2 linked regions of the Silvibacterium dinghuense genome follow. The protein of the gene in region 1 binds, or shares a complex with, the protein of each later gene. Links are inferred from orthologs where the notes say so. Each region holds a gene or a part of one and is shown on either strand. Other genes may lie near its edges.

Evidence for each region.
Region 2: the proteins of nuoD (region 1) and ESZ00_RS02940 are in contact, whole or in part, in a crystal structure (PDB 4HEA), measured with the Thermus thermophilus proteins. The link is inferred for Silvibacterium dinghuense from one-to-one orthologs. Residues at the interface, in WP_223903221.1 of Thermus thermophilus: His72, Arg73, Leu76, Gln77, Thr80, Tyr81, Arg84, Thr144, Tyr148, Arg151, Asp158, Glu161, Trp162, Val163, Thr164, Gly165, Gln166, Asn171, Arg174, Lys179, Glu180, Asp181, Leu182, Pro183, Glu184, Glu185, Arg200, Glu203, Leu207, Glu210; in WP_096411123.1 of Thermus thermophilus: Thr2, Ala5, Leu6, Ser9, Ile12, Thr13, Tyr16, Leu33, Lys34, Pro35, Arg36, Phe37, His38, Leu58, Ala61, Ala62, Cys63, Pro64, Tyr66, Ile99, Phe100, Cys101, Gly102, Leu103, Glu105, Glu106, Ala107, Cys108, Pro109, Gly111.

What each region holds. Positions count from the first base shown.
Region 1 is NZ_SDMK01000002.1:462,263-466,061, reverse strand. Bases 550-3,469 are described here. They hold nuoD (NADH dehydrogenase (quinone) subunit D), read right to left. Parts: upstream 2,668-3,469; coding sequence 1,432-2,667; downstream 550-1,431. Other genes in these bases: ESZ00_RS11145 (NADH-quinone oxidoreductase subunit A), read right to left, coding at 3,165-3,469; ESZ00_RS11150 (NADH-quinone oxidoreductase subunit C), read right to left, coding at 2,667-3,161; ESZ00_RS11160 (hypothetical protein), read right to left, coding at 884-1,435; ESZ00_RS11165 (hypothetical protein), read right to left, coding at 550-906. In the rest of the region: NADH-quinone oxidoreductase subunit NuoF, read right to left, coding at 1-25; ESZ00_RS11170 (NADH-quinone oxidoreductase subunit NuoE family protein), read right to left, coding at 28-537; more of ESZ00_RS11165, read right to left, coding at 541-549; more of ESZ00_RS11145, read right to left, coding at 3,470-3,572.
Region 2 is NZ_SDMK01000001.1:773,796-777,036, forward strand. Bases 440-3,241 are described here. They hold ESZ00_RS02940 (NuoI/complex I 23 kDa subunit family protein), read right to left. Parts: upstream 2,187-3,241; coding sequence 1,692-2,186; downstream 440-1,691. Other genes in these bases: ESZ00_RS02925 (YqjF family protein), read left to right, coding at 440-551; ESZ00_RS02930 (PleD family two-component system response regulator), read right to left, coding at 585-908; ESZ00_RS02935 (PPC domain-containing DNA-binding protein), read right to left, coding at 1,027-1,533; ESZ00_RS02945 (molybdopterin-dependent oxidoreductase), read left to right, coding at 2,405-2,941; ESZ00_RS02950 (UbiD family decarboxylase), read right to left, coding at 3,114-3,241. Outside these bases: more of ESZ00_RS02925, read left to right, coding at 1-439. UniProt on the Escherichia coli protein: NDH-1 shuttles electrons from NADH, via FMN and iron-sulfur (Fe-S) centers, to quinones in the respiratory chain. The immediate electron acceptor for the enzyme in this species is believed to be ubiquinone.

The sequences.
Region 1 (3,799 bases):
CGGGATGGGAGACGAGCCTGGGCATCGTTACACCGTTTCCTTTCCGCGGCCTGCCTTGTAGTCCTCAATGATCACGTCGACCTTTTCCGGCGTGAGCTCGTCATAGAAGTCGTAATTCACCTGCATGGCAGGCGCCCAGCTGCAGGCTCCGATGCACTCCACCTCTTCAAGCGAAAAGAGACCATCAGCTGTGACCTCTTTATGCCCGATTCCGAGCCGCTTTTTGCAGTGCTCATAAATACCGTAGCCGTCGCGCAGCATGCAGCTGATATTGGTGCAGACCTGCAGGTTGTACTTGCCGGCGGGCTTGGTGCGTAGCATGGAGTAATAGCTGAGCACGCTTTCCACGTCGTTCTCGCGCAGATCGAGGCGCTGCGCAATTTCAGCTACGGCGCCCGGCGTGATGTAGCCGAGATCGTCCTGCGCATAGAGCAGCATGGGAACGAGCGCCGAGCGCTTGACCGGATAGAGCGTGACCAGCCGGTCGAAGCGTGCAGCCGTCTCTGTTGAAAATATGGTCGTCTTTTCCGTAGCCAACGCCTACTCCTCGTCAAACACCTTAGCCGTGAATGCCTCTGCGGCGACTTCCAGCTCCAGCCGCCCGCGCCGGTCGCTGAATGCGACCAGACTGTCTTCGCCTATCGTGAATGTGCCCTGGGCCAGAGCCCGTTCCGGGCCAGGATCTTCTTCATAGAGAGCCCAGCTTCCGGTACCTGTTGCCGTCTCGAAGTCGACAGACAGGACGCGCTGCTCGGAGCGCAGCGAAAGATGCCCATCTTCGCCCTCATCCACAAAAGCGTGGCCGATTGCCCGGCCGATATCGTGCGCCGCTACATAGGAGCGAATCAGCGAGGCAAAGGAGATCCAGAGCTCGCGATAGAGGCTAGTGTCCGCTGCCGCCGCCATGCGTGTGCTCCTCCTCCTCGTCTTCTTCCTCTTCTGCTGCCAGGGCTTCCAGCTCTGCAATCTGTTCGAAGCCGCCAAGCAACGCTTCCAGTCCCCACCGCGCGACCTGCTCGGCCAGCGGGTCATACTGCACGCTCTGCGGATCATCCACGAAGTAGGTGCTCACATCTTCGTCCGGCCCATCGATCACACCCCAGGGAGATTGCCGGAGGTGCATCACGCCGTAGTGCAGGATCTCGGATTCGAGCGGAAGCACCTCGAGCAGCTCATCTGAGACGAAGGAATAGATCAACGTGTCGCTCAGCGTATCGAGCGCGAACTTGAGCGTAAAGAGACCGGCCGATGCAGTCAGCAGCCACGGTTCCTCTTCTGCCACAGCTACGGTTACATGGGCTGCGATCGGCTCAGCTGCGGCGAGAGAGTGAAGTGCTGCTTGCAGCTGTGGCCAGAAAGCAGCGCCTGCTCCTGTCCGGGCTGCCAGAGACTCTGTCTGTTCTTCCAGCCATGCCAGTGTATTTTTCGAACTCATCGGTCAATCTCTCCCAGCACGATGTCGATGGAGCCGATCACCGCAACTACGTCAGCGATCAGTCGGCCGGCGCACATGGTCTGTAACGCCTGCAGGGTTGCGAAAGAGGGATTTCGCATGTGCACGCGATAGGGTTTGGCTGTACCGTCGCTGACGACGAAGTAGCCCATCTCGCCGCGCGGCGATTCCACCGCCTGGTAAACCTGGCCCGCGGGTACGGCGAAGCCTTCGGTGACGATCTTGAAGTGATGGATGAGCGACTCCATCTCGGTCTTCATCTTTTCGCGATCAGGCAGGACAATCTTCGGTGCATGCGCGCGGATATCGCCTTCCGGCATACCGTCGAGCGCCTGCATGCAAATCTTTACCGACTCGCGCATCTCTTCGAGGCGGATAACATAGCGTGCCCACACGTCGCAGTCATGCGAGATTGGCACCTTGAACTGGAACTTCTCGTAGCTCGAATAGGGCATGTCACGGCGCAGATCCCAATCGACGCCCGAGGCACGGAGCGGAGGACCGGTTACGCCGAGCGCGATGGCATCTTCCGCGCTCAGATGGCCGACGTTCTTCAGGCGGCTTACCCAGATCGGATTGCCGGTGAGCAGGTTCTGATACTCGTCGATCTTCTCCGGCATCGTCTTCAGAAAGTCGCGGATTCTGCCGAGAAGATCGAGTGGCGGTTCGAGTGAGAGGCCTCCGACGCGGAAGTACGAAGTCATCATGCGCTGGCCGGCAACAGCCTCAAAGATGCGCAGGATCTGTTCGCGCTCGCGGAAGCAGTAGAGGAAGACGGTGAGCGCGCCGATGTCCATGGCGTGCGTGCCCAGCCAGACCAGATGTGAATTGAGGCGCGTGAGCTCGTTGAAGAGCACGCGAATCCACTGTGCGCGGTCAGGGATCTCCAGCTGCAGCAGCTTCTCGACGGCCAGACAATAACAGAGATTGTTGGTCATCGGACTGAGGTAATCGATGCGATCAGTCATCGGCACGACCTGCTGGTAGAACTTCGCTTCGCAGGTCTTCTCGATGCCGGTATGCAGGTAGCCGATGTCAGGAACGACGTTGAGCACCGTCTCGCCGTCGATCTCGATCACCAGGCGCAGCACGCCGTGCGTGGACGGATGCTGTGGGCCCATGTTGAGGACCAGCGTGCGGTCCTTCGAGCCTTCTTCCGGGCGCGGCTTGATCAGCGCAGAGGTAGGGACAAATTCAGAAAGATCGGCCGGCATCAGCGGTAGCCCTCCACAGGGTAGTCCTTGCGTAGCGGATGGCCCTTCCATTCTTCGGGCATCATGATGCGGCGGAGCGACGGGTGCTCATGGAAACGCACACCAAAGAGATCCCAGACCTCGCGCTCATAGAAGTTTGCGGAAGGCCATATCGGCGTGATGCTGTCGATCGTCGGATCGACGCTGTCGACCATGGCGATCAGCCGCACGCGTTCATTCAGCGTGTGGGAGACGATGTGATACGTCACCTGGAAGCGCGGCTCGCTCGGATACCAATCGACGCAGGTTACGTCTTCGAGAAAGTTATAGCCGGCAGTTTGCACCGTCTTGCAGGCGGCGCGGATTCGATCCTTGGCAATGGTGAGTGTCAGTTCATTACGGTCGTACTTTGCATCGGTGACCGCGTCGGGAATGGCAGCAAGAAGGGAGGCAATGGCTCGGTTCTCTGCATGAGCCTGAAGAACAGCATCCTTATCGAGCGCAGGATCGGTCATCTCTTATAAATCACCCTTGTCTGAAGCCCAGTCGAGAACGCCCTTTTTCATGATGTAGAAGAGCCCGATAAAAACGAAGCCGAGATAGACCAGCATCTCCCAGAAGCCGAACCAGCGCGAACCGGTGATCGCCGGCAGCTGGCGATAGATCACCGCCCACGGCATCATGAAAACCGCTTCCACATCGAAAAGGATGAACAGCATGGCGACCATGTAGAAACGCACGGAGAAGCGTCCGCGCGCATCGCCTTCGGCGGGAATGCCGCACTCATAGGCTTCGAGTTTGGTCTTGAGCCTGCGATGCCGGCCAATCAGAAAGGAGACGGTCGTCATCGAGCAACCCATACCCACTGCAACGAGAATCTGGATCAGCAGAGGGATGTAGTTCCACGTATAGGGATGAGTAGGCATGTTCCAGTAAGACTCCGGAATAACATCGCTTACGGGTACGTCACGACTCTAGTTTTTCGTCTGTCAAGAGTCAAGGCATCAACGGTGGTACCGTGCATTCAGCGGTGATTCGATGCAGGGAATGGCAACTTTTCACAACCGAAAAGAACGGCAGATTTTTGGCACCAGCCATCATATACCCGAAGATGTGCGGTAGAGAACCGAAGTTAACGCGGAAAAGAGAGAAA
Region 2 (3,241 bases), on another replicon or contig:
ATGTCCGCGAGCCGCACACCAACCTCGGCGGCGTTTATTTCTTCTCGCTCGATGCCGCCAACCCGATCGCCGTCACCATGGCCCGGACCTTCTACCGCCTGCCCTATCACTGGGCGAAGATGAAGATCGAGCATTGCGATAACCGCGAATTCCTCTACTCGAGCGAGCGCCGCTTTGCTTCCGGCCATTCGCCGGCCCGTGCCCGTTTCCGCGCCCGGTATCGCTCTCTCGGGCAGGCCTCCGACAAGCAGGGCCTCGAGCAGTTCCTCACCGAGCGCTACGCCCTCTACACTGCCGGCACAGGCAAGCCCGGCGAGCAGGATGCCATCTTCAAGGGCAACATCCATCATTTGCCCTGGCCGCTCGAACGCGCCGAGGCGGAATTCGAGATCAACGAGCTACCCGCCGCCCACGGCATCAAGCTCCCGGACATCCCTCCGGTGCTCCATTACAGCCGCGAGCTCTTCGTCTATGTGTGGGCGCTCGACCCGCTGCCCACGCTCGTGCCCAATCCGGCTGCGACACCGGTACCGGCTCCAAAGCCTTTGTAGGAAGTAGGAAGAATGTATAGCCGATAATCGGCCCTAGTCCCGCTTACGAAGAAAGTCTTCGATCCCCGCGACCATGGCCTTGGGATTGAATTCAGCGCGGATCACCTCGTCCGGGCAATCCGTCTCCTGCGAGACGCGGTAATTGCAGATAAAGACCACGTCCTGTCCCGCCCGCTGCTCTTTGAGCTGTTGGCAGAGCTCCTCGGCGAGGGCAATGCGCCCGTCACCTTCCACGTCGATCACTACCAGGTCATAGGCGCGTCTGCGGCTGAGTTCCAGCGCAACGGCCGAATCCAGGGTTGAATCCACCTGGTAGCCATGCACGCGCAAAATCTGGTCGCGCAGGCCGAGAATCATCTCTCGGCTGCAAATATGGAGAATTGAGGGGCCCGCTTCGCTCATAGGTAATCGCTGGGCAATTTTACCCCACCCGGCATGCCTCCAAAGCAGAGCGCCACCCACAGCCGCAGTACGACTAGGGTTTTGGATCGATCAGCGTCAGATCGGTCTCCGGATCGAAGCGCTTCTGCATACCGGCCGGATCGACTGTCACCATGACCTCGAGCGTCGGGCGCACCTGCATCTCCACCACATGCCCAGCCCGCGTCGAGCCGTCGAGCATACCCAGCACGGCATGGGCATGAACCGCCGGCCTGCCCTGGTATATGGCGATGTCGCCGCTCATCGAGGCGACCTCCATCTGCCCGGTGTATGGCGTGATGCGGTACATCTTCTTTGCCTGATCGAACCAGCCAAGCCGCGCTCCGCTAATTGCTCCGATGGCCGTAAAATGCGCGCTGGTCACGTGATACTGCTTCGCAAATGCGACGAGCCCGCTGAAAGCCTCATCGCCGGTGTAGAAAATCACCGCGTACTCCTTCACTTCGCCAGTGGAGGTGAGCTGCTGCACCTGCATGCGCGGCGCAGAGCCCGTGGCCTGGATGGCTTTCGGCGAGAGGAAGACAGCTGGCCCCGTGCTCACATGGCCGGATGCCGACTGAGCCCGGATCCATGTGCACGTACCAAGGCAAAGGGCCGCAATCCCTGCGGCCCTGCTGACTTGCTGTATCGATCGCCTCCTCAGAACAGACAGGCCGGCATGCAAATGCAGCACCTCACCTTTCCTTCGAGGAAGCCTGTTTACTTCACGGAATCGGAATGCGCTGCCAGTTCGCCGGGCATGCCCGCTGTCGATACCAGCATGTCTTCCTTGCGCATCACCAGGTTCGTCGCGTTCAGGCTGGCCAGTTCAAAGCCATGCCCATGCGTGATCGCATCGGTGGGGCAGGCTTCCACGCAATATCCGCAGAAGATGCAGCGGTTGTAATCGATGTTATAAACCTTGGCATAGCGCTCGGCGCTGGAGATGCGCTGCTCGGCCGTGTTCTCGTCCGCCTCGATGTAGATACAGTTCGAAGGGCAGGCTGCCGCGCAAAGGAAGCAGGCCACGCACTTCTCCAAACCGTTCTCATCGCGCTGCAGCACGTGCGCACCACGGAACCGCTCCTGGAAGACTGCTCCGCGCAGCGGGCCCGGCCCATCCGGATAATTCTCGACCTCGGTAGGTTGGAACATCTCTCCAAAGGTGATGCTCATCCCCTTGGCGATTCCAGCGATATTGCGCACGATCGACATGCCCACCGTTATATACCGCGCACAGCAACGAAATCCAGAGCGAATGGCTTTCCCATTCCAGTTCAAACACTTAGCTGGACCGGTTTGACCCGTTTTGCCTCATGCTCCTACACCATTACCAGCCTGAGCATGCCTCTCTGTCTCCGGCCTGCCGCCGGATTCGATCCCCTATACTGACTTCGCCAGTAACTTCCTATTTCTCGCCAGCGGAGATTCCGATGTCTCGCACTCCCATCCTCGCTTTTGCTCTGCTCCTGGGCTCTGCGGTCTTTGTCTCGCCATGCGCTCGCGCCCAGACAGAGATGGCCCACGAGCATGCACCCGGGCCACTTGTCACCGCACTCGCTATCCACACGCCTGCCGGCAGCGCAACGCTCTCACTCGAGGACCTCAAGGCGAAGCCGCACATTACGGTTACCGTCCATAACCCACATACGAATGCAGACGAGACCTACTCCGGCGTACCGCTCATCGAGCTGCTCGCCCCGCTCGGCACGCCGCATGGGAAAGACCTGCACGGCAAGGGGCTCTCGGACTACATCATCGCCACCGGCTCAGACGGCTATAAAGCGGTCATCGCCCTGGCCGAGATCGATCCGGAATTCCATCCAGGCCAGGTGCTCGTCGCCGACACCATGGACGGTAAGCCCATCGATGCAAAGACCGGCCCGTTCCGCCTGGTCGTCAGTGAAGACAAGCGTCCGGCGCGTTCGGTGCACAACCTGGCCTCGATCGAGCTGAAGGCAGCGGAGTAGAACGAGTCAGCGGGCTTTCGTGTGCAGAGGAACAAAAAGGGTGCCCCACCCAAGCTCCGCTTGGGTGGGAAGCATCCAACGCTCGCTGCCCGGAGTCTTCATCTCTCTCATGAAGTGCAAATTGGAATCGCGACCAAAGGGAGCGGAGGCCGAAGGCAAAAGGCCTGGACGGCTAGTCCTCAATCCCCAGCGACTTCCAGATCGCATCCACGCGCGACTTCGTCGCATGGTCCATCTCGATCATCGGCGGCCACGGCCGTGTGAAGCCTTCGGCGGCCCACTTGCGCGTGGCGTCAATGC